4 regions of the Romboutsia sp. genome follow, and region 4 is predicted to be linked to each of the others. Evidence: riboswitches for the same ligand, from Rfam matches in the RefSeq annotation. Region 4 holds a riboswitch; each other region holds the start of a gene.

Region 1 (8,315 bases), on a different contig from region 4:
TATTTCTTCTTTTTCATCTATAAGCCCACCACAGATTATAGGAAGATTCGGATAGACTTTGTTCATTTTTCTTATTACTTTAGGTAGTATTCCTGGCATAATTTCTATTGCCTGTGGTTTTACTTTTCTTAAACTTTCGATTGCATTTTCAAGAGACATCGAATCTATAAAGAAAAACCTCTGAACAACTTTTAAGTCTAATTCTATAGCTCTTTTTACGATATTAGTTTTAGTAGTTATAATTCCATCTAAATTTAATTCACTTTTTATATAATCTACAATCACAGGACTTGATGATATTCCTGCTATCATATCTACATGAACAAATACTGTTTTATTATGTTTATGTAAGAATTCTATTTTTTTTCTTAGTGTAAGTATATCTCCATTTAGTAAAAATACGATATCGCAATCTGATTTTACAACATCTTCAAGATTTTCATCATTTTTAATGGCTCCAATTATAGGATTTATCTCTAGTAAATCTTTCATATTACCCTCCATATATTCCCTTTTTTCTCTATTTGATTATGTCATTACTTGATGCTCATTACTTGCTTAAACTAATAAATTATCCTTTTATTATATATGTTGTGTTTAATTTTGTCACCTTTTTATATACTCCCTAATTGGTATAAAAAGTACATTAAAGTAAAGTTATTTACAGGGTTTGAACTATTGAATAAAATATATTTTCATAGTGAGAATATTTACGGGAACATATATATTATAATTATTATACATATTTTACTAGTTAGATTTATTAATTTAAACGCATTAAAAGCCAACTATAAACATAGTTAGCTTTTAATAATCCGTTCATTTAGATTCTCTTTTAAAATAAAAATAGGTTTTAATTTAAGTATACCAAGGAGAGTGGTATACTTAAATTAATTGTATTATATTTTCATGTGCAATGCATTAAATTTCGTTATACTTTTTTCAACAAATAAATATATTTTAATTTATTTTTCTAAGTTTGATAAATTGTATTTGCTCATTTTATCTCGAAGTTTTCCACCTTGTTCTGCTGTTATTACTTTATCGCTTACCATTTTTTCTATATTACTGGGTCTAAGTGCTTTCTTTTGTCTATCATATTTTTTTAATGGAGCTTCAAATTTTTCACTTCTCATTTCCCTAGCTAAGTAACTATTTATATTCTTAATATCAATAGTAGTTAATACATTTTCATTTCTAAGTTCTTCTATACAAGATTTCCATATAAACTGAGCTCTCTTAATTTTTTGTTCTTCTACTGTAAACTTATATTCCATAATAGGTTCTTTTGCATAAGATTCATTTATAGTAAAGCCTATAAATGACATTGCACATATCATAAAAATTATAAGTGCAGTTTTATGTAACATTTTCATTTAAAAACCTCCATTACACATTATTTTATCTATATTATATGTATTAATTTACAAATAATTCTATAATAAATCCAATACTTATTATTTATCTGTGTTTTTGTTTTAGTATTACTTTTTTATATGATATAATAAACCCATAAATTAACATAAGGATGGTAAAAATATGACTAACAAAACTAAAAAAGGACTTTTAGCAAGCTTACTAGCAGGAACTTTAGCTTTAGTTGGATGTTCATCAAATAAAACTATTGTTGATGAAGTTAGAACTCCTCCTAAAGAGCTTCCTGTAGCTACTATAGTATTTAAAAATTTCGGTACTGTTGAGGCTGAACTTTATCCTCATATAGCTCCAAACACAGTAGATAACTTTATATCTTTAGCAAATAGTGGTTTTTATGATGGTCTTACTTTTCATAGAATTATAAAGGACTTTATGGTTCAAGGTGGAGATCCTGATGGCACTGGCATGGGTGGTCCTGGATATAGCATAAAGGGTGAGTTTAGTAAAAATAAGTTTAAAAACAACTTAGTCCATACTGAAGGTGTATTATCTATGGCTAGAAGCCAACACAAAGACAGTGCTGGCAGTCAATTCTTTATTATAACTAAAGATGCTCCTCATTTAGATGGACAATATGCCGCTTTTGGCAAAGTTATAAGTGGTATGGATGTTGTTCATGCTATCGAAAATATTGAGACAGGCGCTAATGATAAACCTATTAAAGATGTAATTGTTGAATCTATAAAAGTAGATACTAAAGGCATTGAATATAAAGAACCTAAAAAAATGTAATATGCTTATAAATATAGAAGTCCTGTAGATAAATATTTATCTACAGGACTTCTACATTTATGTTTAATTTTTTAAAAATATATATCTGAAAACTCTACACTAGTACGCCTAATAATAGAGTCAACACAATCTATATTATAATCAGTTGTATTATCATTTTTATCTAATACTTTTATAGGCAATTCTATTGTAAATTCACTACCTTTATTCACTTTAGACTTAACACTTATACTTCCTTGGTGAAGGTTCACAAAAGATTTCACAAGGGATAGCCCTATTCCACTTCCTTCATTTTTTCTTACCATAGTATCATCTATTTGAGTAAATTTATCAAATATACAACTTAAATGTTTCCCATCCATACCAATACCTGTATCTTTTACTGAAAATGTTAATATATAATCATTTTTTTCTACATTAACACTTATAGTACTACTCTCATTAGAAAATTTAATTGCATTTGAAATTAAATTAAGCACTATTCTTTCTATTTTATCTGGGTCTACACTCATTATTATTTCTTCATGTGTAGTATCAAATACGATATCAATGTTTTTGCTTTTCGCATATGGTAGTACCGATTCCACAATCGCTTCTAGTAAGTAGATAATATCTATATTCTTAAGTCTTAAATCCATAAATCCAGAATCTACCTTTGCTACATCTATTATATTATTTGTAAGTCTAAGTAATCTATAGCAATTTTGTTTTATTATATGGATATTTTTATTATTGCTATTTGAATACTCATTGTCCACCTTTTCCATGTTCAGCTCTAACAGTTGATTAGAAGACATTACAACAGCTATCGGTGTTCTAAGTTCATGACTGATATTAGATATAAAGTTGGTTTTTGCTTCATTTGAACTTTCAGCTATTTCTTTTGCTTTAAGTAATTCTTTTTCATAGTGTAATTTTTTAATTGTATATAGTATAAAAGCTATAATAACTATTATTAAACTTATTAATACTATTGCTACAGTAAAAATAATATTTTTATATTCTAAAATAGTATCTATAGGGTCATTTATTATCTCAGCGTTTTGTGGTAAATCTTTTTTTCTTATATTATATTTTTTTAATTCCTTGTAATTAAATATATATTTATTTACATCTTCTTTATTAATAATTCTCTTTGTTGGTACTTTATTATTTAATATATCATTTACTATTTTACCGGCTTTTTTGCCTTGTTCATTATGAACGATAACTTTACCTCCAATAAATTTTTCGCTTATTGAAAGTTTATTGTACAGTGCAAAATCATATGAACAGTACGAAGGAACATTTGTATTTTGTAATATGAAATTTGCTCTTTCTTCAATAGTCATAGCATCACCCGACTTATTGCGATATGCATATACTACTAATAAAATATCCTCATTACCTAATTTATTTAATGTATTTTTAAATTCTTCTGTACTCATATTATACGATGATAAATATTTAAAATTAAGATTTTTATACTTAGATGATAAACTATAAAATGTTTTTATCTCTGGTGAGTTATAAGTTGATTCATCAGTTAAAGCTATAATATTTTTACCACTATGAAATTTACTTATAAGTTCTAAATTTTTATCTATAGAAAGTTCTTCTACTACTCCATATACTTCATCTAATTTTATAGCTTTATTAATTTTATCAAAATCACTGACCCCTAAAAATACCATTGGTATATTTTCAAATAAATCTTCTCTATATTTTATACCAAAATCTAAGGCTGAATCATCCGCTAAAATTATTGCATCAAATTTTTTATAATTATTTATTTTATTTTTCAGCAATGTATAAAAATCATGTTCACTTTCTTCATCTGAGAATACTCTAAAATCCATGTATTCTATTTGCATAATAACATTTTTTCCCATTTCTTCTTTAATTCCTTCTATTTGGTCATTAAATGTTATATAGTTAGGATTATACGAACTTATAAAAAGGACATTTTTACTATTTCCATTTTCTTTTGCATTTGCTACATTAAATGAAATTAAGAAGCAAAATATCAATATCATAACCCCATGTTTAAATTTACACTTTCCCATAAAACTAATACTCCTCCAATAAGTTATCCCTTATATATTTACTTATGTTGCTATACTATCTGGATATATACAATATATCATATTTACGAATAATATGGTAATATTTGTAATAATTAGTTTGTGGATTTTGTATAGCATATTAGCTTATAGTATAAATTTTTTTAAATATTTTTTAGTTTCGTCATCTGCAAAAGTGGCTTCTATAGTATTTAAATAAATAACTTTATAATCATTTTTATTCATTTCAAAATTATTAAATATTAAATCTATTTCATTAGTCAAATCTATATTAGATACAGTTCTATTGTCTGTGTTAAAAGTTACATTTATATTATCTTTATAAAATTCAAATAAAGGATGTTTATTAAAATCATTTATAGCCTTAGTTTGAATATTACTTGTTGGGCACATTTCAAGAACAACTTTTTTATTTTTTACTAAATCATATGCTTCTTTCATATCTTTTATTTTTACACCATGGCCAATTCTTTCTGCACCTAATAAATTTATAGCATCAATTACATTTTGACCACTAGCAGCTTCTCCTGCATGTATAGTCACTCTATAACCATATTTTCTAGCTTCATCTATTACAGGTTTAAATTCCTTAGCAAACCCTTCTACTTCAGGTCCACATAAATCTATACCTACAACACCCTTGTTTAAAAATTCTTTTCCTTCTTTAACAACTAATAACCCCTCTTCTACACTCATAATTCTCATACAAGATAATATTAAATTCCCCTTTATTTCATACATCTTCTCTGCTTTTTTAATGCCACATATTGCACTTTCTATTATCTCTTTAACACTTAATCCTTTTTGTATATGAAGAAGTGGCGCAAACCTTACTTCTATATATTTAACATTTTCCTTTGCTGCATCTTCTAGTAATTCAAATGTAATTCTTTCTAAACTTTCTTTACTTTGCATTACTTTATTCGGTAAGTAAAACTTTGTTAAGTATTCATTAAGTGAAGTACAATCTGACGGTACTTGAACAAGATTTTTTATTTCTTTTTCTTCATATGAAGGTAACTTTACATTTTCTCTTTTTGCTATATCTATTATTGTATTTGCTCTAACGCTTCCATCTAAATGGCAATGTAATTCTATTTTTGGTAAATTTTTAGTCATAATCTTCTCCTTTTTATATATTATAGTTTTTATTTTTTGTATAAAAAAAATCCTGCTTACAAAGAAGTTTTGCATAATAAATATACATAACTTCTTCGTAAGCAAGAATTATTGGTTCTTGGTAGAAACCCCCAAACCATATTATTGGGGTTATACGAAAGATTTATTTCTGACTATTTTATTATCTTTTTTTAATGTTGTCAATATACTTTAGATAAATATATTTAATTTCTATTATTTAACCTTGGCTGTAAGTTAAGTTTTTTATATTTTTTATTATAAATCAAATCCTCTAGCTATTTTATCTATTGCAACTTGCTTGTCCTTACTATCTATAGCACATGTTATTCTTATTTCAGATGTAGTTATAAGCTTTATTCCTATATTATTTTCATTAAATATCTTAAATACCCTAGAGGCTACACCATGAGTATTTTTCATTCCAAGACCTACTAAAGAAAACTTTGTAATATTATCATCTATAATCACTTCTTCATCACTTGCATACTTAGATACTACAACTCTACATTCATTTAGTTCTTCTTTAGGTATTGTGAAAGATAAACCTATTCTTTCATCAACTGGTGCAGTTTGACTTATCATATCTACGCTTATTCCCTTATTTGCAATATCCTCAAATAGTTTAGCCATATCATTTGAGTTAAAGTCTTTTATAGTTATAGATGTATCCTCATCACTAGTAGCTAAGCCTGTTATTATTTTATTCTCTAATTTCACTTCTTTTCCTCCCCTTATATAAGTTCCTCTTTCTTGTCCACATGAAAGTCCAACATAAATTTCTATTCCATATTTTTGAGCAAGTTCTATACTTCTTGAGTGCATTACTTGTGCCCCTGAGCTTGCTAATTCTAACATTTCTTCATATTCTATTTCTTCTAGTTTTTTTGCATCTTTATATTTTCTAGGGTCTGTAGAATAAATACCATCTACATCAGTATAAATTTCACATTTACCATTTAACTTTATAGCTAAAGCTACAGCAGATGTATCTGACCCCCCTCTACCAAGAGTCGTTATATCCCCCTTATCATTTACACCTTGAAATCCTGTTACTATTACAACTTTCCCTTCGTCTAAACTTTTTTCTATTTTGCTAACGTCTATATCATCAATTTGTGATTTCCCATGAAAACCACTAGTGTTTATTTCTAATTGATATGCACTATAGCTTATAGACTCACAACCTAATGAATTAAGAGCCATAGCTAGAAGTGATGCTGATATCATCTCTCCTGTTGACATTAATACGTCTAATTCTCTTTTGCTTGGCTTTTTTGTTATATCACTTGCTAGTTTTATATAACTATCTGTAGTGTCACCCATAGCTGATACTACTACCACGATTTTAGAATTTTGTTTCTTTCTTTGTATTATATTTTTAGCAATTGATTTTATTTTGTCAGTACAACTAACAGAACTTCCTCCATATTTTTGAACTACTACATCCATATTTTATCCCTCCATTAAAAATTCGATTCGATCAAGTGGTTAACCCACATTTGAAATATAATTTCATAAAAATATAAAAAAATGCCCAAAGGAATACTTTGGACATTTTTACACTCAAAGTAAACCTTGTAGCTCCCCACTTAAGAATAAGTGACAACTTTGCATATATTATATGCAAAGCCAGAAAATTTATTTGCCAATAAACTTCCTTCGGCTATAATTCCTTTCCTCAATCGTCATTGCTCGCCAGCTATTATTGAGTACTTATAATTACAGCACCTCTACCCTAGGTTCATTATTTATATTATTAATATAGTTTTACCACATTTTTTAGAATTTTTCAACTTTTTTTTATTTACTTATTATTTTATTTTATTTATATTGACATCTATACATACATAGTAATAGTTTTATGTTATTATAAATTAGTTAGTGGTCGTGAATAACGATCCCTTTATTTAATGCTTATTTAATTAATTCGTATTTTTTAATAAAGCTATAAATAGTACTTCTAATAATTTGTATACTATATACCCAATTACAATAGTTGCTATAAATAGTTCTATATAAAATATTTGATTGACTAAATTCGATAAATTTAAATTTATATTCACAAGATATTTATAATATCTTTGCATTGCTAAGGTACCTAGTGCTAATGGAAATGTAAGTGGTGCTAACCCCGGATGAAAAGGGACTTTTATAAGCTTTGGTATTAATATATATACATATAATGTTGACAAAAGTGATAGTGGTACTAGTACATATATAAATATAGTTGGCGGTTCATTAAATACTGGAAATAATCCTGCTAAACATAAGCTTGCGGGTGCTGCCATTATTGCAACAGTAATTTTTTTATTTTCTGGTATTTTTTCTACAGCTAACATTCTATATATCATTACAATTAACATTATTATATAAACAATAAATGAATAATAAAACATATTTTTAGATAAATCGGGAAAATTCATAGATCCACTAGTTACTGCTGCGACTCCAATTCCAACCGTTGGAACAAACCAACTTGGTACCATTTCTTCTAGCTTGAAGTTTTTCACCCTAGTTACTATAAATATTATCGAAAGTATAATGTAGAGTATTATTCCAAACAACCAAATTCCTCTACCTAATGTTGGATTTATTATATCGTATACGAACGTTGAAAAAACTATGAGTGACATTGCCATAGTTGGATAAAAACTTCCTATTACACAATGTTTCATTTCTTCATATACTTTCTTAGGGTGAAGTATTATTTTGGAAAACATAATAATTATTGCTATAAGTGTAAATATAGATGCAAACACCCTTATAGATGTTGCTCCTAGGCTTGACCATACTCCACCTAAGGTTATAAAACCTAATGATATCCCTGTTATAGCTACTGGTATATTTCCTATTTTTTCTTTTGTGATTTGACCTTGAAGTCTTTTCATTTTTTCGTCCTACCTGTTTATATATTTTAAATCTTGTATACAATATTATAATAAT
Region 2 (8,315 bases), on a different contig from region 4:
TTTCATAAAAAAAATTGGAAACAAGCCATAAAAGATATAGAAATAATATGTAATAAAGGATATAAGGTATTTGTACAGCCGATGGTAATTTTAAATTATTCAGATGAGGAAATATTATCTTTGATTAAAGCTTGTAACGAGTTAAATATATATGCTTTTTATATAGTTGATAGCTTTGGAGCTATGAAAAATACAGAAATTATTAGAATTAGTCATATAATAAAACATAATTTACGAGAAAATATTAATATTGGATTCCATGGTCATAATAATTTGCAACTAGCTTATTCAAATGCAGTTGAATTTATAAATACTTGCAAAGACAGAAATATAATAATAGATTCTTCTATATTTGGTATGGGTAGAGGTGCTGGAAATTTACCTGCTGAGCTAATTTTAAATTACTTAAATTTGAATTATAAAGGTAAGTATTCTATAGAACCATTATTATATATCATCGATAGTTATATATCTAGGATATATAATAAAAAATACTGGGGATACTCTATGGCACATTATTTATCAGCTACTTATAATTGCCATCCAAATTATGCTACGTATTTAGTAGATAAAAAGACACTTACTATATCAGATATTGAAGAAATATTAAAATATTTAGAGTGTGATAAAAAAGTAGATTATGATAAAGAATATATTGAAAAATTGTATAGTGACTATAATTCTAAGATACTAGAAAGTAATAATGATTTAATTGATTTCAAAAAAAATATAGTAGATAAAGATATATACTTATTAGCACCAGGAAAAAGTCTTACGGAAAATTTACAAAAAATAAACAAAAATAATTCTATAGTAATAACAATAAACCATGTTTTGAATAAATTTGATTCAGATTATTCTTTTTTCAGTAATCAAAAAAGGTATATAGAATATAGAGATAAAGTTTTAAGTGAAGAAATTTCGGATGTTAAAAGAAAATTTATTTGTACGTCAAATGTCAAACATGAAGAACAAAAAAGTGATGTAATAGATATCAGCTATCATAACATATTAGGAAGTACTGTGGATGCTAGAGATAATTCTATGATAATGATTTTAAACTTATTGAAAATTTTAAATAAAAAAGAAGTATTTATTTTAGGCTTTGATGGTTTCTCAAAAGATTCTAGTTATTGTGAAGAATATCTGGAATATGAACTTAATGAATTACAAATGAATGCGAAAAATATAAATATAGAGAAAGAAATAGATATATTAAGTAAAGATTTAAATATTTATTTTGTTACAGATAGTATATATAATAAAAATTTAAGAGAAGTGGCAATAGCTGTATGTGAGTAGGTAGCGTAAAATTTCTATTTAAAACAATGAATACATTATGCAATTAATTACATTTTAAATAAAAAGGAGGATTTTATGAAGATTATAGGTGTTATTCCAGCTAGATATAAATCATCAAGATTCGAAGGTAAACCACTAGCTGATATAAATGGGAAGCCAATGATATGGTGGGTATATCAACAAGCAATTAAAGTTAAAGAACTTGATGAGGTATATGTAGCAACGGACGATAGTAGGATTGAAACGGTATGTAAAAAACTACAGATGAATGTTGTGATTACAAGTGATAAACATGCAACTGGAACGGATAGAGTTGGTGAAGTAGCTAGAAAAATAGATGCAGACGTATATATTAATATACAAGGTGATGAACCTACAATACAACCTCATGTTATAAGCGAGGCCATAAAGCCATTTTATGATAATGAAGATGAGATTTTTGTTACAAATATGATGACAGAAATAAAAAAGAATTATGAAATAGTAGATAATACAGTTCCAAAAGTGGTTGTAAATAAAGATGGATATGGTGTTTTTTTATCAAGACTTCCAATACCATACCCTAAAAATGAAGATACATTATATTATAAGCAGGTTTGTGTTTATGGATTTACACCAAAAGCACTAGAATTTTATTGTAATTCAGAACGTGGGTGTATAGAAAAAGTAGAAGATATAGAAATACTAAGATTTATAGAGACAGGATATAAAGTAAAGTTTATAAAAACGGATGAAGATACAATAGCGGTAGATACAAAACAGGACTTAGAAAGAGTTAAATTATTTATGAAAAATAAATAGAAAGGAAGTATATATGGGAATATTGATGGAGAAGAGTATTATAATTTTTGATTTTGATGGAGTCATTTTAGAATCTATGGATATTAGAGATTTAGGATTTAGAGAAATTTTTAATGAATATGATGAAAAAAAAGTAGAAAATTTAATAGAATATCATAGGATAAATGGAGGACTGTCAAGATTTCATAAAATAGAATATTTCTATACAAAAATTCTAAAAAAAAATATAAATGAATGTGAAATAAAAAAATATGCGGAAAAATTTTCGGAAATTATGAAAAGAGAGTTGGTAAATTCTAAATATCTTATAGGTGATTGTATTAATTTTATAAAAAATAATAGCGAAAATTATAGTATGCATATAGCATCGGGATCAGAAGAGATAGAATTAAAATATATATGTGATAAATTAGATATAAAAAAATATTTCAAATCAATACATGGATCACCAACACATAAAAATGATTTGGTAAGAAATATTATAAAGGACAATAATTATGATGATAAAAATATAGTTTTAATTGGAGATTCTATAAATGATTATGAAGCAGCTTTAAAAAATAATATAACATTTATAGCATATAATAATTCTAAATTAAAAAATATTGATAGCACTTATGTTGAATTATTGAGTCAGATATAAAAAAAGCCTCTTTATAAAAATTTAAAAATTTTTATAAAGAGGCTTTTTTTACGTTATATTGTAGAAAAATATGGTAAAATGTAATTTGGAAATTTAATAAATTATATTATTTTAAAATAATTACTTTAAGTACGACAGGAAATATAAAAATGACAATATAATTCAAGTAATATTAAGGAGTAAACAATGAAAAAGAAGATATATTTAGTTTTAAGTATATTATGGATGAGTATTATATTCTATTTATCAAATCAACCAGCTACAGTATCAACGTGTCAGTCAGGTGGAACTATAGAATTGTTAAGTAGTATACCACTTATAGGTAGTATAATAAATAGTATGATGAAAATAGGCATAGCACAATTTATAATTCGTAAATGTGCACATATGTTTTTATATTTTGTACTAGCTATACTTATATATATAACTATAAATAAAAATTCGGATGTGAAAACACATGTTACATCATTTGTATTGACTGCACTTTATGCGTGTACAGATGAATTTCATCAGTTATTTATAGAAGGAAGAAGTGGAGAGATAAGAGATGTAATGGTAGATTCTACTGGAGCATTGATAGGATTAATAATCATATTTTTATTAATGAAAATAAGTAAGCACTCAAAAGTAAGTGCTCAAAATTAAAGGATTAAAATACTATGATATTTTAACTAAAGGAGTAGACAAAAATGGAATTAAGCTCATTAATTGAAGAGTTTATAAGAAGTTATGGTCCTATTAGTATATTTTTAATAGTTGCACTAGAGTATGCAAATGTCCCTCTACCAAGTGAAGTTGTACTACCTTTGGTAGGAATATTGGCACTAGAGTTTGATATGAATTTGTTTGTGACTATATTAGTATCTATTTTAGGTGGAGTATTTGGTTCTATAATTAATTATTATGTAGGATATAAGTTTGGAAATCCCCTTTTATATTTTTTAAAATCTAAATATCCTAAAACTAAAAAAGCTATAAAACAGTCATATAGATGTATGACAAAATATGATAAAGCATCGGTTATGTTATCAAGACTTGTTCCAGTTGCAAGGACTTTTATATCTATAGTTGCAGGTGTTACCAGAATGAATGTAGTTTTGTTCACGTTATATTCTGCTATAGGTATAACAATATGGAATATTTTTCTTATAAGTATAGGATACATAGTTGGAAATAATATGAATTTGATAGCTGAAATTTTAGGAAATTACTCTATTATAATTACTATCATATTAGCTATAGTATGTTTTGTTATTTATATAAAAAAAAGAAAAGAAAAGAAGAGATAGATAGAAAAGAGCTAAATGTTTGATATGTGTGAAGTTATATAATAAAGAAGAGGTGGTTATAAGTACGATATATCCACCTAAGGTATTTAGCCACAAATCTATCTACAGTCTCTTTATAAGTTAACTATAGCATCTATTGCTATTAGCTTAACTCAAGTGTTTTTTCAGAAGCTCCTTTTAAATCATTTTGAGTATGATTATTATAAGTTAAATCAACTTCATCTAAAGGAATAACTTTAGTCTTATGCTTAACTTTATAACCTAAATATAAAACTAAAAATAAAGGAATACCTATATAAGAAGCTATTAAACCATTCCAATCAATACCTTTTGGTGTTATAAATGAATAACCTTGACCTATAATGATAATAATACACATTAAAAGTGCTAATATAGGTCCCAAAGGATACCATTTAGCCATATATTTTAAATCTTTTAAATCATTACCTTGATGTACATAAGCTTTTCTAAATCTATAATGGCACATTGCTATACCAACCCATGCTATAAATCCTGCAAGACCAGATGCAGCAACTAGCCAAACATAAACAGTACTTTCTGAAAATACTGCAGTTAAGAAACTTGCAGAAGCTACTAGTGTAGTTAAAATTAAAGCATTTACAGGAACTCCATTTTTATTAGTTTTAGAAAACACCTTAGGTGCAAGACCTTCTTGAGCCATTGAGTGAAGCATTCTAACTGATGCATACATACCACAGTTACCAGCAGATAATACAGAAGTTAATATAACTGCATTCATAAGTGACGCAGCTCCAGCTATTCCAGCTCTTTCAAAAACCATAGTAAAAGGACTTTCTGAAACACTTGCTTGTGTAAAAGGTATTATAGCACCTAAAACAATTATAGTTCCTAAATAGAATATTAATATTCTCCAAAATATTGAATTTACAGCTTTTGGTATAGTCTCTTCAGGATTTTCACTTTCACCAGCAGCAACTCCTATAAGTTCAGTACCTTGGAAAGAGAAACCTGCAACTAAGAAAATAGCAAACATTGATTTTATTCCACCGTGGAATGGTCCACCAGCTATATTATAATTTTGAAATCCTATTTTATTTCCACCCATTATTCCAAAAATCATTAATACACCTATTATTAAAAATATAATTACAGTCAATACCTTGATTCCTGCAAACCAATACTCAGATTCACCAAAGACTTTTGATGATAAAAGATTTAATCCAACAATTATTGTTAAAAATAATATGCTCCAATAAAATCCATTAATGTTAGGGAACCAATATTTCATAATCAAAGACCCAGCAACCATTTCAGCAGCTATTGTTATAGCCCAGTTATACCAGTAGTTCCATCCAAGTGCAAATCCAAGTGCAGGATCAATAAATTTAGTAGCATAAGAACTAAATGAACCAGATATAGGCATGTAAGTTGCCATTTCTCCTAGGCTAGTTATTAAAAAATAAACCATAAAACCTATTAAACTATAAGCTGCTAGAGCACCTCCAGGTCCAGCTTGATGAATTGTATTTCCCATTGCAAGGAATATACCAGTTCCTATAGAACCGCCTAAAGCTATCATGTTTAAATGTCTTGCACTCAAACCTCTTTTTAATTCGTTATTTTGTTCACTCATTTTAATTACCCTCCTTATGGGATTAAATTTCCATAAGTAAGTAACTAAGATAATACAGATATTTTTACAAATAAAAAATGCCATAGGAATATTCCCATGACATAAATACGAAAATTGCATATCAAAAAAGACATGAAAGTATCGTAAGTTTTCATTGAAAATAGCTCTCCACAAAAAAATTGTGACAGTCATATGTATATTATACATATGCCCAGCAAGTAGTGTTAAGGCAATTAACTACTCACTTCGGCGAAATTTCCTTTCATATTACTTCATCGAGCTTACCTCCATAATATTACTTTTAAATTTCGCGCCTCCATCTCAGTTATCTACTTTGTATTTGTATATAATTATAAACCAAATTATAAATAAGTCAATATATATATTTTAAAGTTCCTACATTTTTATTTATTATTTAAAATCATATAAAACGTATTACAAAATTCTACAAAATAGGAACTTATTTGATATTTATTCGTACTATATATTAAGAAATTCATTATAGGAATTTCTTAATATATAATACAATGGAGAGATGCAAAAATGAGTTGTCAAAATAATAAGTGCCAAAGAGATTATTCAAATAACTATTTTAAATGTCATAAAGAAGATGAATGTAATAAATGTCATAAAAAGGATGAATGTTTTAAATGTCGTAGAGAAGATGGTGGAGAAATGCATGTTCATGAATACTCAGAAAGTGTTAAACTAGCGGAAGAAGAAGATGACAGACATAACCATCGTGGTGCAGGAGTTACAGGTGAACCTATACTAATAAACAATGGAACAAACCATGTTCACAAGATTAAGGATAATACAGATTTCTTTGATCATTTCCATCTAATATGCGTTACAACTGGTCCTATGATTAGGATACTCGATGAGAATGGTATAGATACTGGTAAACATGTCCATCTAGTAAAGGGAAATACTACTATTTTTGATGAACATTGTCATCCATTCCTTTTCACTACTCAAATTCAAGCACCTTTATTACCTTTACAAGATTGTCCTACTAGAGGGTAATTAAATTTACTAAGGACCATGATAATAAATTTCATGGTCTTTTTTGCATATATAAAAAAACGTACTGATAAATTCAGTACGTTTTTATTTTTAAATTTAGATATATTGAAATTAATTATATAATTTAAGAATTTAGTTATAAATATACTTTAAAATATTCTTAAACAAGAGAATAATTATTTTTTAAATATGCCAAATGGCTTTCCAACTGGTAAAAATACTCTTCCAAAGTGAGGATTTAATACAGCAGCAGCAGAACCATAGAATGATGCTATTGATACTAATAATTCAGAATACGCTGCAAATTGATGACTAGCATGTTCTGCTATACCAAATGTAGTCAATGTTAACCCTATGAATAAACAATCTATAAGTACAAATATTATAAATAATACCTTATGAGTTTCCATTGCTCCTATAGTCATAAATAATGAGAATATTAAGTACCCTAAGAAAGCAAATCCTAATTGTTTAACATCAGCAGCTGCTGCCATTTCAGGACCAAATACTCCATTTTGTATTAACCATGTAAATCCAACTGCATACCAGAAAAATGCAAAACCACCAAAAGCAGTAGCTCCAAATGTATTGTTGTGTTTGAAGTCATTTATACAGGCAAATAATTGAGCAGTAGCTCCTAAAAATATTGCCCATGGTAAAATTAATGATACCCCTGAAGTTAATCCTAATTTTTGAGATGATGCAACTAATGTGATCATTGCTAGTCCAAAAAGTCCTAATGCTGAAGGGTCAGCTGTTACAACTTTTACTTTTGTTTCATTTGTCATTGTTAATCCTCCTATAAGTCTAAATACTACATAAAAAATTTTATGTATACAAAATACTTATTTATATTATCACAAGTTTCATTATAAGTATATAAAAAAAATCTATAAATAAATAAGATTATTATAATCTCCTTGTAGTAAATATAAAAAAGAAAACATATTATAATAGTGCTAATTATAATAGTGGTAAAAATATCTATTATGAAGGTTTTTTAAAATGTCTAAAAAGTACAATAAATATAGTAAAGAATTAAAATTAAAGGCTGTAGATGTGTGTATTAATAATAGTATGAGCGAAATCTAAAACACAGTTCAAAGGTGCGGATTAAAAAGGTATTAATGAAGTTAATATTAATTTGTTACCTAAGGAATATGGGATTAGTGTTACTCAGGTTAGGAATGTAGTTAGGGGTATGTGATCGTCTTTACCATTAAAATATATGAAAAGGTAGTAGTATAAAATAATAAAAAATATAAATAAACAGAAAAAATTACAAAATTCGACAATTAAGAAGTGTATAATATAATTTAGAATGTATTAAATATAAATTAGATAAAAAAATATATAAAGAGGAGAAAAAATATGTCATTTTTTAACAATATAAAGGTTATGAAAGATTCTATATCAAAAACGGCAAGTAATATAACTAGTAATATCGCAACGACTAGTATGGAGCAATCAAATTTATCTAGAATAAATAAAGAAATAGATACACTTAACTCAGAGATAGATTCAGCATGCACTCAAATTGGGAGAAAATTTCTTGAGTATGTAATAGAGACAAAGGAAATGCCAGGGATAGATGTAACAGATGTACTAAATGTATTAGATCCAAAAATGTCTAGGAAAG
Region 3 (8,315 bases), on a different contig from region 4:
TTTTATATTTCAGCAATTTCACCTTATAAATAATTTAAATATTTGTCAAAATATAGAACTACCTCTTCTTTATGATAATAGGTTAGATAAAAAAGAAAGATTAAAAAAAATTAAGGAAAACCTAGAAATGGTTGGTTTATTAGAAAAAATAAATCAATTTCCAAATGAATTATCTGGTGGTCAGCAACAGCGTATTTCAATTGCAAGAGCTCTTATAAATGACCCTCAGTTAATATTTGCAGATGAGCCAACAGGAGCTTTAGATACGAATACTAGTAGTGAAATAATGAGCATATTAGAAAATTTAAATAATCAAGGAAAGACTATAATAATGGTTACTCATGATCCAGACCTTGTAAAATATGCTACAAAAGTTATATACCTTAGAGATGGTGTATTTACTGAGGAGGTATAAATATGAGTACAAAAAATTTAATTAAAAGTGCACTTTTAAGTTTAAAGGCTAATAAGCTAAGAGTTTTTTTAACTATGATAGGTATTATTATAGGTATAAGCTCAGTTGTAGTGGTTTTATCTATTGGAGAAGGTCTTAAAGTTCAAGTATCAGAAACAACAGGAGAAACCAATGCAAATAAAATAAATGTATCTTTTTATCCAACTAATCCAGGAGAAGATATTTCTTCAATAGAACCTTTTAGAGAAGAAGATTTATATAATTTAGAAAAAATGGATACTATTGAAAAAGTAAAAAAAGCCAAACCAGATAATATGATGGGTATGGGGGATGGAATATATTCAGAGACAAGTTTTTTAGGCAAAACAGCATCAATAAGTGCATCAGCATATGACTCAGAAAATAGTAGCCCATTTTCAAGTAAGAAAACAGAGGCTGTATCAGAAGGTAGATATTTCAAAAAAAGTGATATAGAAAATGATGTAATTGTATTAACATATGAGAATGCTAAAGCTTTGTTTGAAGGCCCTAAAGATGCTATAGGTAAAGCGATAAACATAAATGGAACTATGTTTGAAATTATAGGAGTATTAGAAAAAACTGAAGGAATATTTTCAATTAGTGGTGATTTAGTTCAAAAATCTTCTATAGATAGAATTAATAATTTAGAAGATAAAAATCAAAGTGAGACTATAACTTCTTTAGATGTATATATATTACCAGGATATGATTTTGAGTCTGTTGCAGAAGAAGTTAAATCAATATTAGAAAATGCACATCCAGAAATAGATGGAACCTATGAAGTATTCAATCCAGGAGCTATAACGGAGGCATTTACTAAAATAATATCTAGTATAACTATGTTTATTACACTTATAACGGCAATATCTTTGTTTGTTGGTGGAATTGGTGTAATGAATATAATGTATGTATCAGTTACAGAAAGAAAGCGCGAAATAGGAATAAGACGCGCAATAGGTGCAACCCCAAATTCTATAATGTTACAGTTTTTATTTGAAGCAATATTCGTAACTTTATTAGGTGGTTTAATAGGTATATTTGTAGGATTTTTACTATCTCAATTGGCAGGATTATTTATGCCATTTAAACCAGTAATCACAATTAAATCGTTTATAGGCGCATCATCTACATCTGTTATTGTAGGTGTTATATTTGGAATAATTCCAGCATATAATGCATCTAAATTAGACCCTATAAAAGCTATATACAACTAATAGCTAGGGTGCAAAGAATATAAAGTCTTGATATCTATGTTATGAAAACTATTATAGATAAAAAATATAAATTGAATAGGAGAAAATATGAGTAATTTAAAAGCGTTAGCAATTCAACCAAAAGAGTATTTTGAGTGGGTAAAAGAAGAAAATTCAGAAAAAAGGGAACCGATAAAGCTAAAATACTTATTTATAGCATTTATTGTATTAAGTGTGATTAACTCTATAGTTCAATCAAAAATAATACCGGTAGAACCGATAGAAGGAATGGACATTCCCAAAATATTTATTAGTTTAAAATACATAGGTTATGTTATTTTTCCATTATTAGGAACATGGATATGGGTGAATATAGTATGTTTAGTAAATAAAGCTTTAATAAGTAGTATTGAGCATAAAGAAATTGAAGATAAAAAATATTTTAAAAGTCTTTTATATTATAGATATCTAGTAACTTCTATATTAACTTTAATTTTAGGAATAGTAACAAGTTTTATTTTAAAAGATATTGAAATATTAACAATAGTGAATTCAATAAATAGCCTATTTACGGGTATATTATCAGTTTATATATTACATGGAATACTTAAATATTATATAGAAACACAAAAATTACACAAAATACTTCCGGTAGTATATTATATATTTACCATAATTGGAGCTGTAGCTGCTATATCATTAACTAAATTTTCTAGTAATCTACCATTATAAGTTCTTTTAGTTTATAAGATTTATTGATATTTGAGAATTAATATAGAAAAGGGAGTATCTCTTATGATAAAATTCATTTTGAGATACTCCCTTTTGCACTTGAAAACAAAGTGTGATTTTAATCTAAGTCTCTTAAGCCTTCCATAAGCTTAGTTTTATCACAAGTTTTTTCATCTTTCATTTTTATTACCTTAGCAGGAGATCCAGCAACAACACATCCAGGTTCAACGTCATGAGTAACAATTGCACCAGCTGCAATTACAGCACCTTTTCCGATTTTAACACCTTCAAGGATTACAGCATTAGCTCCTACCATAACATCATCTTCTATTATTACAGGAGAAGCAGAAGGTGGCTCTAAAACACCTGCAACTACAGCACCAGCACCAAGATGAACATTATTACCAATAATTCCTCTAGCACCAATAACAGCATTCATATCTACCATAGAATTATCACCGATCACAGCACCTATGTTTACAACAGCGCCCATCATAATAACAGCGTTATTACCTATAGTAACCATATCTCTAATAATAGCACCAGGTTCTATACGTGCATGTTCATGTAAATAGTTATAAATAGGTATTGCTGAATTTCTTCTGTCATATTCAATATGAATATCTTCAATATGATTTTTTTTATCTTCTAGAACTTTCATTATTTGTTCATAATCACCGATTAAAGTATAAGAGCCATTAGATCCAAATACTTTAAATTCGTCATTTTTGTTAAATTTCAAGAAATCGCCATTTACATATATTTTAACAGGTGTTACTTTTTTTGAATTTTTTATGTATTTAGCAATTTCATAAGCATCATTTAAATTTATCATTAGATATCTCCTTTTAATTAACTTAGCATATTATCCATGTTGTAGTATCCAGGCACTTGACTAACTAAATATTTAGCGGCAGTTATAGAGCCTTTGGCAAAAATATCTTTAGACTGAGCAAGATGTTTTATCTCAACTATTTCATCATGACCTGCATATATAACATCGTGCTCTCCAACTATAGTTCCGCCTCTTACAGCGTGTATACCGACTTCGTTTTTATTTCTTTTAGCTTCACGGCCATATCTACCATAATTATATTCAATAGTAGGTAAGACTTCTTTCACGGCATTAGCTATCATAATAGCAGTACCGCTTGGAGCATCAACTTTTTTATTATGATGCTTTTCTATAACTTCAATATCAAAGTCATTTAACATCTTAGTAGCTTCTTTAACTAATCTTAATAAAACATTAACTCCTAAAGACATATTAGAAGAATGGAATATAGGTATAATTTTAGAAGCTTCTTTTATTTTATTTAATTCATCTTCATTATAACCTGTAGTAGCAATTACTAAAGGTGTTTTATTTTTAAGGGCAAAAGACAATACATCAGATAAAGTAGAGTGATGTGAAAAATCTATTATTACATCAGCACTTTCTGATATATCCTTCATTTTAGAGTATAATTTAAATGAAGTATCTTCAGTTGGGTTTAGAGAAGCCCCGCAAACTAATTCTAATTGTTCATCTTCTTGAACGCATCTAGTTAAAACTTTTCCCATTTTACCTAGACATCCATTTACTATAACTTTTAGCATAATCCCTCCTATAATTTTAATCCTCTATTAACTAATTCTTGTTTTAATACTTCTAAGTTGTTCTGATCCATTTCTGCAAGAGGAAGTCTAAGATTTCCAACTTTAAATCCTAATAAATTCATTGCAGTTTTTACTGGAATTGGATTTACTTCTATAAATAAAGCATCTATTAATGGTTTCATGCCAAGTTGTAATTCTCTAGCTCCTTGTATATCACCATCAAAAAACTTTTGAACTAAGTCATGAGTTTCTTTAGGGCATACATTAGCAAGAACTGATATAACTCCGTGACCACCAACTGATAATAATTGAAGTATAGAATCATCATTTCCAGAATATATAGCAAAACCTTCTGGAACTAATCTAGCTACTTCTGCAACTTGAGCTAAATCACCACTAGCTTCCTTAACAGCTACTATATTATCTATCTTAGCAAGTTCAGCAATCATGCTAGGTTTTAAATTCATAGAAGTTCTTCCAGGAACATTGTAAAGTATTATAGGTAATTCAACACTTTTAGCTATTGTTTCAAAGTGAAGTTTAAGACCTCTTTGATTAGCCTTATTGTAATAAGGAGTTATAACTAGTAACCCATCCGCACCTAGTCTTTCAGCTTCTTGGCTTAAATGAACAGAGTGCATAGTATTATTTGAACCAGTACCTGCTATAACAGGTATTCTTTTATTAACTTTATCTACAACATATTTAATAACAGCAAATTGTTCATCATCACTCATAGTAGTAGCTTCTCCTGTAGTACCACAAACAACTAATGCATCAGTATTATTTTCAATATGGTATTCAACTAATTTTCCCAATGTTTCAAAATCAACACCTGTCTCAGTAAACGGTGTAACTAAAGCAACTGCAGAACCTTTAAATATCATATACAAAACCCCTCTTATATAAAAATTTACCTGTATAGGTATCTTATGATTTTATTGTATTCTTATTAAAAAACATTATTACTATGACCATAGATAAGTTGATAGACAATAATATGTAAAATTTTACTAAATTATAGTCTATTAGTCTCAGATTATACTAAATTATAAGATAGTAATAATTCTGCTATTTGGACTGCATTAGTAGCAGCGCCCTTTCTAACATTATCAGCTACAACCCACATGTTAATACCATTATCTACACTAAAATCTCTTCTAATTCTTCCAACAAAAACTTCATCTTTTCCAGTACAATCAATAGCAGTAGGGTATTCATTGTCGCTAGGATTATCAATAACTACAACTCCAGACATTTCTTCAAGAGTTTTAACTAAGCTAGATAACTCGAAAGTTTCTTCAAATTCAATATTTATAGACTCACTATGACAATTTCTAACAGGTACCCTTACTGTAGTAGCTGTAATTTTCATATCGTAGTTATTAAGTATTTTCATAGTTTCATTTATCATTTTTAATTCTTCCTTTGTATAACCATTATCAGTAAATGAATCTATATGAGGTAGACAATTATAAGCTATTGAATGAGGATAGAATTTATTAGTTTCACCTATGATACCACCTTCTAAATCTTTTATTCCTTTAACACCTGAGCCAGAAACAGCTTGATAAGTAGAATAAACAACTCTTTTTATTTTATATTTATCATCAAGAGGTTTAAGTGGAACCATTGCTTGTATAGTTGAGCAGTTTGGATTAGCTATTATACCTTTATGATTTCTAACAGCATCAGGATTAACCTCTGGAACTACTAATGGAACTTCAGGGTCCATTCTCCAATGACTAGAGTTATCTACAACTATAACTCCTTTAGATGCAGCTATAGGAGCAAATTTTGCACTTATTTCTCCTCCAGCTGAGAATAAAGCTATTTGTATATCTCTATCAAATACATCTTCTTTTAATTCTTCAACTATATAATTTTGTCCGTTGAAAGCAACACTAGAACCTGCTGATTTAGCTGAAGAAAATAAGTATAAATTATCTATAGGAAATTGTCTTTCTTCTAATACCTTTAAAAAAGTTGTTCCAACCATGCCAGTAGCACCAACTATAGCTACATTTATTTTTTTCATAAAAAATACCCCCTAAATTAAATTTTTATATACTTGAAGCAATACAATTTAATTGTTTTAATAAACCATAAGTAATTTGTTGTCACTTATTTAAACAAAAGACTTAGAATACATGTCAATTGATTAAAGTGAGATACAAGGGTGAAGCTAATTTTATATAAATAGCTTCATTGGTATATATTATATTCCCAAAATATTAAAAAAATGCAAAAAAACGTGCAAAGGTATACTTTACACGTTTAATTTACGATACATCAAAGTAAACCTTGGAGCTCACCACTTAGCTAATAAGTGACAGTCTTACATATATTTTATGTAAGCCCAGAATATACCTTTGCAAAATATAATCTTCGGCCATAATTCCTTTTTCCAATAATCTACACTTGCCAGCTCCTATTGGATACTAATAATTACAGCGCCTCTACCTTAGGTTAGAAACTATTAAATTTTATTAACACTTATGATAGTATAAATAGAAATAAAAATCAACAATATTTTTTGAATTTATAATTATTAAAATGAATTTATATAAAATATAAAACTTTTTCTTGAAATAATATAGTAAATAGATACAATAGAAATAATATATTTAATACTATAGAAGTTATAAAATTAAGGAGGCTTTAGTTGATGGAGAATATTTCAAGTTTAAAAGATAGAATCTTTAATCATAGAAAATATTTAAATTGTATTGCAGAAAGAGGCAGAGAAGAATTTAAAACTTCAAAATATATAAGAGACTATTTAGATAAAATAGGTGTAGAATATGACACATATATAGGAACAGCTACAACTGGAATTATAAAAGGAAAAATAGGAAATAAGACGATTGCATTTAGAGCAGATATAGATGGATTAACAACAGAAGATGGTGTAAAACATTTATGTGGACATGACGGTCACACTAGCATATTACTAGGTTTAATTGAATTTATAAATAAAAATCAAGAAAATTTAAATGATAATATAGTATTTATATTCCAACCAGCAGAAGAAGGGCCAGGGGGAGCAAAGGATTTAATAGAAGAAGGTATTATAGATAATTATAAGATAGATGAAATTTATGGTCTTCACATATATCCAGAAATAGAAAAAGGATGTATAGGTATAAGAGAAGGATACTTTATGGCTCAAGTAGGTGATTTTGATATAGATATAGTTGCTAAAAGTGGTCATGGAGCTATGCCTCAAAATGGTATAGATGGAGTTGTTATAGCAGCGAATCTTATTAATAGCCTTCAAACAGTAGTGTCTAGAAATGTAAGCCCTATTGATAGTGCAGTGTTAAGTATAGGACTTATAAATGGTGGTACTAAGAGAAATATAATTGCTGAAAATATAAATTTACAAGGGACTGTAAGAACCTTTAATCCTAAGGTATATGTTAGTATGAAAGATAGAATAAAAGAGATATGTAAGGGAATAGAGTTGTCTTATAACTGTAAAATAAATGTTGAGATAAGAGATGATTATCCATCAGTGAACAATGATAAAAATTTATGTGAAAAATTTGTAGAAGCCGTAGGAAATAATAGCGTTATAGTATTAGATCCGCTTATGATATCTGAAGATTTTTCTTATTATCAAATGGAAGTTCCAGGATTATTTTTTATGTTAGGTTCAAGGGATGAAAAAAAGGGATTTGTTAGTGGACTTCATAGTATGAACTTTAATTTTGACAAGGAAATTTTAATTAATGGATTAGAGATTTACATTAAATTATTACAATATAAAAAATCAATAAATTAAAAAAGTGTACCCCTTTAAATACTTGTATAAAATTTGTTTATATGACAAAAATACAAGATGTAAAGGGGTGTTTTTTATGAATAATGAACTTATAAATAAACCAGGTAAAAAAAGTAAGAGCAATAGTAAAAAGAGTAAAATATTGACAGATAATGATATAATGAAATATGAGATAGCATCAGAACTGGGTCTATTAGATAAGGTTAGTGAGCAAGGATGGGCAGGACTTACAGCAAAAGAAGCTGGAAGAATTGGCGGTATGGTTACATCACGAAAAAAACAAAAGAAGAAAATGACGGAGGAGACAAATAAAGACAATGGATCAATATAGAGATTTTGCATTCATTTATGATGAACTTATGAATGAAGTTGATTATGATGGATGGGTTAAATATATAGAAGATATAATAAAAAATGAAAATGTAAAAGTACAAAACATACTAGAATTAGCTTGTGGAACAGGTAATTTAACTATACCACTTACTAAGAAAAATTATGATATAGCAGGTATTGATATATCAGAAGAAATGCTTACTGTAGCTAGAGAAAAAGCTGAAAAAGAAGGCGT
Region 4 (8,315 bases):
TATAGAAGCTCTACAAACAAGTGATAGAGATAACGTTGTAACACCAGCTAACTGGTTCCCTGGAATGCCAGTTATACTACCTTATCCTAAAACTTACAAAGAATTAAAAAGTAGAGTTAAGAACTGTGATAAAAACTGTACATGCGTAGATTGGTATCTTTGTTTTGTTCCTGATAAAAATTTAGAAATTTCTAATGATAATAATTGTATAGACTGCATTGCTTATAAATCTAAATCCTCTAAAAAAAGCAAAAATTATTCTCGACCTCAAATAACAAATATAAAAAGTCAACCTGTTGATATTTCATATTGTCCTGATGTAGCTCCAATAGTTATGGAGTATGTCTTAGGTAATCCAAGAAATGTTGACTCTACATTTTTAGATGCTGTTATTTATGCATTTGTAGAAATAAATCCTGACGGTACATTGTACGTTCCTACACCTAAGTATTTAAATCAATTGCTAAATCTAAAAACTGAAAAACCAGACTTAAAAGTAATAGCTGCTATAGGTGGGTGGGGAGCAGATGGTTTTTCTGATGCAGCTTTAACTCCAGCTTCTAGATACAATTTTGCTAGACAAGTTAACAAGTTAATAAATCAATATAAATTAGACGGCGTAGATATAGACTGGGAATATCCTGCTGTTAGTGCAGCTGGTATAAAATCTAGACCTGAAGATAAAGAAAACTTTACACTACTTCTCACTGCTATAAGAGATGTTATTGGTAATGATAAATGGTTAAGTGTTGCTGCTACCGGCGATAAAGCATATATAAATAAGAGTGCTGAAATAAATAAAATAGCTCCTATTATAGATTATTTTAATCTTATGAGCTATGACTTTACTGCTGGTGAAACTGGCGAATCAGGTAAAAAACATCAAGCAAATTTTTATGATTCTGAATCTTCTTTACCTGGATATAGTGTAGATCTTTGGATTAAAAATTTAGAAACAGCTGGAATGCCTGTTTCAAAAATTTTATTAGGTATTCCTTTTTACGGAAGACTTGGAGCTACAATCACTAAATCTTATGACCAACTTAGAGAAAATTATATAAATAAAAATGGATATGAATACGTTTTTGACGAAAAAGCTCAGGTTCCTTATCTTGTAAAAGAAGGTCAGTTTGCCATGTCATATGATGATCCTCTTTCTATATATTTAAAAGGTCAATATGTACTGAAAAATTGCTTAGGAGGAATATTCTCTTGGACATCAACTTATGACCAAGCAAATATATTAGTTAAAGCTATGAATGATAGTATAAATGACCCTGTATTATTTAAAGAAGAATTAAAAGGTATCTATGGAGATTTGGTAGAATTTTAATTTTTACAATATTTAAAAGTCTTGCAATTTATTGCAAGACTTTTAAATTCCTATAGCTGCTTTTGCTAATTTATCAGCTTCTTCATTATATTTATCACCACTATGAGCTTTTACTTTAACAAATTTCACATTTAATTTATCTTTTATACTATCATAAAATTTCTTATATGCTATTGTTCCTTCTTTGTTGGCCTTCCATATCCCCATGCACCACTTTTCAATTCCTTCATAATCAAAGTATAGTGTTAAATTTTCTATTTCATTACTTATGCAATATGCCATTGCAATTTTTGCAGCTTCAATTTCTCCTGCTACATTTCTCATACTTACAAGTGATTCATCTTGTCCTTTTATACTATATGTTTTTTCAACAATATTATTTTTTAATATAACTACCCCTGATCCAAAAGCTCTAATACAATGTTCATAACTTCCATCTACATATGCTTCTACAGAACTTTCTAAGTTTTTAAACTCTATAACTTTTATGCCTTCTACATACTCTTTTGCTTCATCTAAAGTTGTGAAGCTTTTATATTCGGCTCCCGAAAATCCATTGACTTGTTCCTTACATTCATTCCAAGTATTATATATTCCTATTTTTTTTCCTTTTCTTACAGCATAAAATTTTTTCTTACTCAAATAGATCACTTCCTTACAATTATTTTTCCAATTAACATAATAAATATTTTATCCTAAAAGCATTGATTTTAAAAGGTTTATTTGATTTTACAATATTCTATTAAATGTAGTGTTTTTCGATTTCAAACCATTTATTTCTTGATTATTTTTTAAATATAGAGTATGATTTATTTAATAAATAAAATATCGGATATAACTAATGGTAGAGGTCGCATTGTTAATAAGTAATTTTGTGGAGTTAAGCACGAAGAAACAAAATGAAAGGTAACTATGCCGAAATGTATAAGTGATGCTTTAAACTTATATATTGGGGTCATATAAAATATATATGACACTGTCACATAAATATGTGGAGTACTATCTTTAGATTAAGTTTTTATTCAATTTTTAAATTGAATGCTTAAGTCTAGGGTAACTTCTTACCCTAGACTTTTTTTAATCTTCAATTTCTCCTTAGCACTATATTCGACATAAATTATAGGAGGATTTTTATGACAACAATGACAACAAAAAGTAAAAAACAAGCAACTTTATTAGATGCAATTTTATGTATAGGGTTTTTAGTTGCAGTTTTAGTAACATGTTTAGTAGTTTTAAAAGATTATGAAATATCGGCTCATGTTCCGCTTGTAGCAGGAGCGATTTTTGCAGCATGTGTTGCTGTATTTAGATTAGGATTCACTTGGAAAGAATTAGAAGATGGAATTTTATCCACAATAAATACCACTATGCAAGCAATACTTATTCTTTTAGTAGTTGGTATGTTAATAGGTACTTGGATTCTTGGAGGTATAGTTCCATCTATGATATATTGGGGACTTAATGTTTTATCTCCTGGTATATTTTTAGTAGCAACTACAATTATATGTTCAATTGTTTCTATTTCAACTGGTTCATCTTGGACAACTGCCGGAACAATCGGTATTGCCTTACTTGGTATAGGTAGTGCTCTTGGTATACCTACTCCTATAATAGCAGGGGCTATTATATCTGGTGCTTATTTTGGAGATAAAATGTCTCCATTATCAGATACAACAAATTTAGCTCCTGCCATGGCTGGGACTACTTTATTTGAACATATTAATCATATGTTATATACAACTATACCCGCGCTTTTAATATCACTTGTGCTGTATGGGATAATTGGTATGAAATATGCGGGTAGCCAAATCGATACCTCTCAAATAAGCCAAATACAAAATACTTTAGTTAATAATTATACTACTTTGTCTCCATTACTACTTCTAGTTCCTGTATCTGTTATAGTAATGGTAATATTTAAAGTTCCAGCAATACCTGGTCTTATAGCTGGAGTTATACTGGGTGCTATAGTTTCTGTAGTGTTCCAAGGCGCTTCTATAGCCGATGTATTTGTAGTTGCTAAGAGTGGATATGTTTCATCTACAGGAATGGACTTTGTTGATGAACTTCTTACTCGTGGTGGTCTAGATAGCATGTTAGGAACAGTTTCTTTAATGCTTTGTGCTTTAACTGTTGGAGGTATATTAGAAAAAACTGGAATGTTAGAAACCTTAGCAAAATCTATTTTAAGCGTTGCTAAAGGAACTTTTGGTTTAATCGCTGCAACAATATTCACTTGTATAGGAACTAATTTAGCTGTTGCTGATCAATATTTAGCTATCGTTATACCAGGAAGTATGTATAAAGATGCCTTTATAAAGCAAGGTTTATCTCCTAAAAATTTATCTAGGGCTTTAGAGGACAGTGGTACAGTAACTTCTGCTCTTATTCCTTGGAATACTTGTGGAGCTTATATGTCAGCTACTCTTGGAGTTGGATCATTTGCATTTTTACCATTTGCATTCTTAAACTTACTTTGCCCTTTAATTTCATTATTCTATGGTGCAACAGGAATAACAATTGCAAAACTTTCTGATGAAGAAAAAGAAAGATTAGAAATTGCTTCTTAATAAATGTAATAGCGTTGTTTAATAATAACAACGCTATTTTTTAATTCTAAGGAAATTATACTTTATTGTCTCATTATTATAAATACCATATATGCAATGTAAATTAATACAAGAAACAAACCTTCTACTTTATTGATACTTTTCTTTGTGGTAGCAAGTATATAAGTTAGTACAGTTACAATTATCATAATAAGCATATCTGTAAATACAATAGAATGAACTTGTATATTGCTTACTGTTGATGATAAACCTAATATAAATAGTATATTAAATATATTTGAACCAACTACATTCCCTATAGCAATATCACTTTCTCCTTTTCTAGCCGCAACTACGCTAGTTACAAACTCAGGTAAAGAAGTTCCAATTGCAACTATAGTAAGACCTATTAAATTTTCACTCATCCCCCATGCTATAGCTATATTACTAGCAGAATCTACTACTATTTGACCACCTATAAGAATACCTACAATTCCCAATGCACTCATTAGAATACTTTTACCCATAGAAATATCTTCTTTTGCTTGCTCTATATTCATTTCTTCTTTAGATGTAATGGCCATTTCAATTAAATAGTACATAAATATACCAAATAAAGCTAATAACATAAGACCATCTGCTCTAGTTAATAAATTCTCATTATATCCCTGAAATTTTATGTCATGTGATAATATCATTAAAACTACCACTGCTAATGTCGCAAATGGAAACTCTTTTATTATAGTACTTTTTTGTACTTTTATCGGATTTATCATCGCTGCGATTCCAAGAACTCCTAATAAATTAAATATATTCGATCCTACTATGTTGGCAATTGCCATGTCATTATTTCCTTTTAATGCAGCAGTTATACTAACTGCTGCTTCTGGAGCACTAGTTCCAAATGCTACTATAGTCAAGCCTATTATTAATGTAGGAACTTTGAAAATCCTAGCTATAGATGAAGAACCTACTACAAACGTATCTGCTCCTTTTATAAGAAGTAAAAAACCTATTATCAGTAATATATAACTCATATAAACCACCTTTCTTATTCTTTTCGTTTTTATTTAAGTATTTATATAGTTATTCTTTATAAAATATGTAAATCTTATTCAAAATATACATATATCAATGTCTAAGTCTTTCTTTAGGTATTAAATAACTTTGATTAAAATACCTTATTTTTAAGACTTCATTTTCTAAATAAACAACATTACTTTTTATATATCTATTTTTCATTTCTTCATTCATAAAATTTTCTATATTTTTCATATTCATATTTTCGCTGTACTTCAATAATTTTATAATATCTATCAAAGCTTCATTCATTACATTTTTTCTACACATATATAAATGGCTATTCATATAATCTTGTATTTTATCTTTACTCATAAGATTTATCCTACATCCATGTAAATCTCTTTCTAGTTTTTTTAGTGTATATAAATTAGTCCCTGTATTAAAAATTATAAAGCAACCATAATCATATTTACTTCTTAAAAGTCTTCCCATAGCTTGTTTAACTTTTATAGCCATTTGTGGGTAATTTATAACATGATAAGGTAAATTATATTTTTTCATTATAGTTGAATATAATGGGTCTTTAGGATTTAAATTTGGTATTTTATCTAAAGTAACACAAATCAATCCATCTCCAGGTACGTCTACTCCTTCAAAGCATCCTTTTGACCCTAATACAACACACTTTTTATTTATGTCTTTTAAGTATTTAATACCTTTTTTATTCATATAGACTTCTGTATTTTTCCTATGTAAATCATCTATAAGATTTTCATAGGTCTTCTCTAATCTATCTTTACTATTAAATAAAGATAGTAAATGTCCCTGGGTTATTTGAGATATATTCCCTATAGCACTACTCATTTCTTTAGGAAACTCGTTATTGCTATAATTACATAAATCATTTAATCCAATTATAGAAACTCTATTTTTATAATCATATAAAGGTTCTATTATCTTTTCTATATTATCTACTCTATTTATACCTAATGTTTTTTTAAAATAATCCATACTATTTTCTACGCTTAAGGTAGCTGATAAAAATATCGCACTTTCTACTTGAGCTAGTATATTTTCTTCAAATAATTCTGCTAGCTTTAATGGAACTACTCTAATCTCAAAATTTGTATAGTCTTTGTCTATTTCTACTATTCTTGCAAAATCATCATCTTTGCTGTATTCCATAAATAGTTCAAATGTTATTTTTATATCTTCTAGTTCTTTTATTCTTGCTTTCCCAAATTTATATACATCTGATTCTTTATCTATACTATCATCATCTAAATTTCTATCTATTATAACTAGTATAGATACTAAGTTTCTTATTATACTTTCGCAACTCATTTTTATTTGTTGACTATATTTGCTATATTTTAATTCAATAATTTCATTATTCTTTCTTATTTTTCCTGCAATCTCATGCTCTTGTAAATTTAATTCCCACCTTAAATTGTATTTACTTATATTTTTATAATCTGAATTAACCCCAAAATTTAATATATCCTTCATTTTTTCTATTACAAAATTTATATTTCTACTTATCTTATCTTTTATATTTCTGTCAAAATGTACATGATGATAAAATTTATCAAATGGTTTTATTTTTCTATTTTTATTAGAGTTACCATATGCAAATGCACTATCTTGCATATTTTCATATGGGTATATTTCTCTTAAGAAATAATTTAACATTTTGTAATCTATTACACTTGAAAAGAAATCATATCCTTTTTCTGCTAAGTTATGGCCTTCATCTACTATTATATGTTCTAATGGTTTTTCTTCTTTGTAAGGCCATTTTGCTAGTAAGGAGTGGTTTATAACTGTTATGTCTTCTTCTTTTAATTCTTCTGTTCTCTTTTTATATAAACAATCTTTAAAGCATTTTTTAGGTCTGCACAAATTAGGATCACACACTACATATCTTAAATGAGTATTTATTTCCTCAAAATGATTTAGTATCCAATAATTTATTTCTTCTATATCACCATACTCACCTTCTTCTACTAACCTTTCTAAAATTATAATTGCTAAGATTTCATTTATAGATGGATTTTTAATTGTATAATCCTTTTTATAATTTTCTAGTTTTTCTACACATATATAGTTATTTTTTCCCTTTATATAGCCATAACTTACTTTATTATTAAGTCCTAGCGAATTTAGGACATTAGGAATATCTTTATTTATTAACTGGATTTGTAATTCTTTTGTATCCGTAGATATAACAACTCTTTTATTATATATTCTAGATTCTAAGATTGCTGGCAGTAAATATCCAACACTTTTGCCTATTCCAGTAGGTGCTTCTATACAAGCAATTTTGGAACTCCCCGAGTTACCTTTAAATGTCTCTCTTATAGTCTTAGTTAATTCGTATTGACCTGGCCTATATTCATATATAAAACCTTCTTTGCTAGCCCATATATCTTTATCCTTTAGTAATTCTTCATAGCTTTTATTATTTTGAATAATCTTTTTTAAAACTTCTTTTTCCTTTATATTTTCCTTGATTTTAAAATTGTTTTTTTCCTCTATAAATACTTCTTTAATATAATCATCTTCTTTATAATCTGCATTTTCTATTAACTCACTCCATTCCCATTTAGGAAACATAAATTTATTTAAATATGAGTTTATTTTGAATGTTAATGGTTCTAATGTAGACTCTTCTTTCTTTTTTAGTCTCATTATTAATGAATTAACAACTCTTAAAGTATCTATTGAGTCAGATAAAGCCCTATGCTTTTCATTTTCTTTATTGTTTGTTAAGTACTTTTTTAAATAGTCTAGGCTATATTCCTTATGATAAGGCTCTAATATAGATGCTAATTCCATAGAATCTATGATTTTATTTTTAACTTTCGGTATATAATAGTTTAAAAATTTCTTATCAACTGAAGCATTGTGGCAAATAATGATATCATCTTCGATAAAATTTAAAAATTTATCTGAAGCTTGTTTTAAGGTAGGTGCATTTCTTAAGTCTTGTTGCTCTAACCCACTACACAATGAGTATATTTCTATTGGTATTTCTTTGTCATTTTTTATCAGAGTAGTAAATGTTTGTATCTCTCTATTATTTATCTTAATAGCACCAATCTCTATTATTTCAGAATTAAATGGATCTAAGCCCGTTGTCTCTATATCTAAATATATAACATTATCTAAAACACTTATAACTGTATCAGGCAATGTATTTATGAATTCTTTCATTATTGTATTCCTTTCAATGATTATATCTATATATAAATTTGTAATTACCTTATTTAGTATACATAATTATATGATAAGTTTGTGCAAAAAGTAAAAGTATATTTTTAAATTAGGTTTTTAATTTAAGAGTATATTTTTACTTTATTTATAGAAACTATATATAGGTTAGCATTATCATTTTTAATTTTACA

What was found. A riboswitch is a leader RNA that binds a small molecule or an ion and turns the genes downstream of it on or off. The one in region 4 is predicted to bind lysine.
Region 1: another riboswitch for lysine. It lies ahead of AC11VW_RS10770 (aspartate kinase); the one in region 4 lies ahead of nhaC (Na+/H+ antiporter NhaC).
Region 2: another riboswitch for lysine. It lies ahead of AC11VW_RS03195 (amino acid permease); the one in region 4 lies ahead of nhaC (Na+/H+ antiporter NhaC).
Region 3: another riboswitch for lysine. It lies ahead of AC11VW_RS07460 (aspartate-semialdehyde dehydrogenase); the one in region 4 lies ahead of nhaC (Na+/H+ antiporter NhaC).

What each region holds. Positions count from the first base shown of each region.
Region 1 covers NZ_JBXKIW010000070.1:7,742-16,056, reverse strand. Annotated here, with positions in the region: gene AC11VW_RS10795 (glycerol-3-phosphate responsive antiterminator) at 1-492, opposite strand, end outside; gene AC11VW_RS10790 (hypothetical protein) at 966-1,376, opposite strand; gene AC11VW_RS10785 (peptidylprolyl isomerase) at 1,540-2,169, shown strand; gene AC11VW_RS10780 (sensor histidine kinase) at 2,241-4,214, opposite strand; gene add (adenosine deaminase) at 4,359-5,351, opposite strand; purine riboswitch at 5,430-5,529, opposite strand; gene AC11VW_RS10770 (aspartate kinase) at 5,628-6,821, opposite strand; lysine riboswitch at 6,943-7,113, opposite strand; gene AC11VW_RS10765 (TDT family transporter) at 7,295-8,260, opposite strand.
Region 2 covers NZ_JBXKIW010000029.1:3,069-11,383, forward strand. Annotated here, with positions in the region: gene AC11VW_RS03170 (aldolase catalytic domain-containing protein) at 1-1,302, shown strand, start outside; gene kdsB (3-deoxy-manno-octulosonate cytidylyltransferase) at 1,378-2,103, shown strand; gene AC11VW_RS03180 (HAD family hydrolase) at 2,117-2,746, shown strand; gene AC11VW_RS03185 (VanZ family protein) at 2,933-3,391, shown strand; gene AC11VW_RS03190 (DedA family protein) at 3,436-4,035, shown strand; gene AC11VW_RS03195 (amino acid permease) at 4,178-5,650, opposite strand; lysine riboswitch at 5,804-5,977, opposite strand; gene AC11VW_RS03200 (YmaF family protein) at 6,194-6,676, shown strand; gene AC11VW_RS03205 (acetate uptake transporter) at 6,853-7,464, opposite strand; gene AC11VW_RS03210 (hypothetical protein) at 8,048-8,315, shown strand, end outside.
Region 3 covers NZ_JBXKIW010000049.1:4,944-13,258, reverse strand. Annotated here, with positions in the region: gene AC11VW_RS07490 (ABC transporter ATP-binding protein) at 1-415, shown strand, start outside; gene AC11VW_RS07485 (ABC transporter permease) at 418-1,650, shown strand; gene AC11VW_RS07480 (hypothetical protein) at 1,738-2,361, shown strand; gene dapD (2,3,4,5-tetrahydropyridine-2,6-dicarboxylate N-acetyltransferase) at 2,480-3,196, opposite strand; gene dapB (4-hydroxy-tetrahydrodipicolinate reductase) at 3,214-3,960, opposite strand; gene dapA (4-hydroxy-tetrahydrodipicolinate synthase) at 3,969-4,847, opposite strand; gene AC11VW_RS07460 (aspartate-semialdehyde dehydrogenase) at 5,000-5,998, opposite strand; lysine riboswitch at 6,260-6,430, opposite strand; gene AC11VW_RS07455 (amidohydrolase) at 6,629-7,747, shown strand; gene AC11VW_RS07450 (alpha/beta-type small acid-soluble spore protein) at 7,824-8,078, shown strand; gene AC11VW_RS07445 (class I SAM-dependent DNA methyltransferase) at 8,065-8,315, shown strand, end outside.
Region 4 covers NZ_JBXKIW010000048.1:70,055-78,369, forward strand. Annotated here, with positions in the region: gene AC11VW_RS06820 (peroxiredoxin) at 1-1,333, shown strand, start outside; gene AC11VW_RS06825 (ribonuclease H1 domain-containing protein) at 1,376-1,984, opposite strand; lysine riboswitch at 2,171-2,343, shown strand; gene nhaC (Na+/H+ antiporter NhaC) at 2,476-3,906, shown strand; gene AC11VW_RS06835 (calcium/sodium antiporter) at 3,969-4,922, opposite strand; gene AC11VW_RS06840 (exonuclease domain-containing protein) at 5,017-8,124, opposite strand.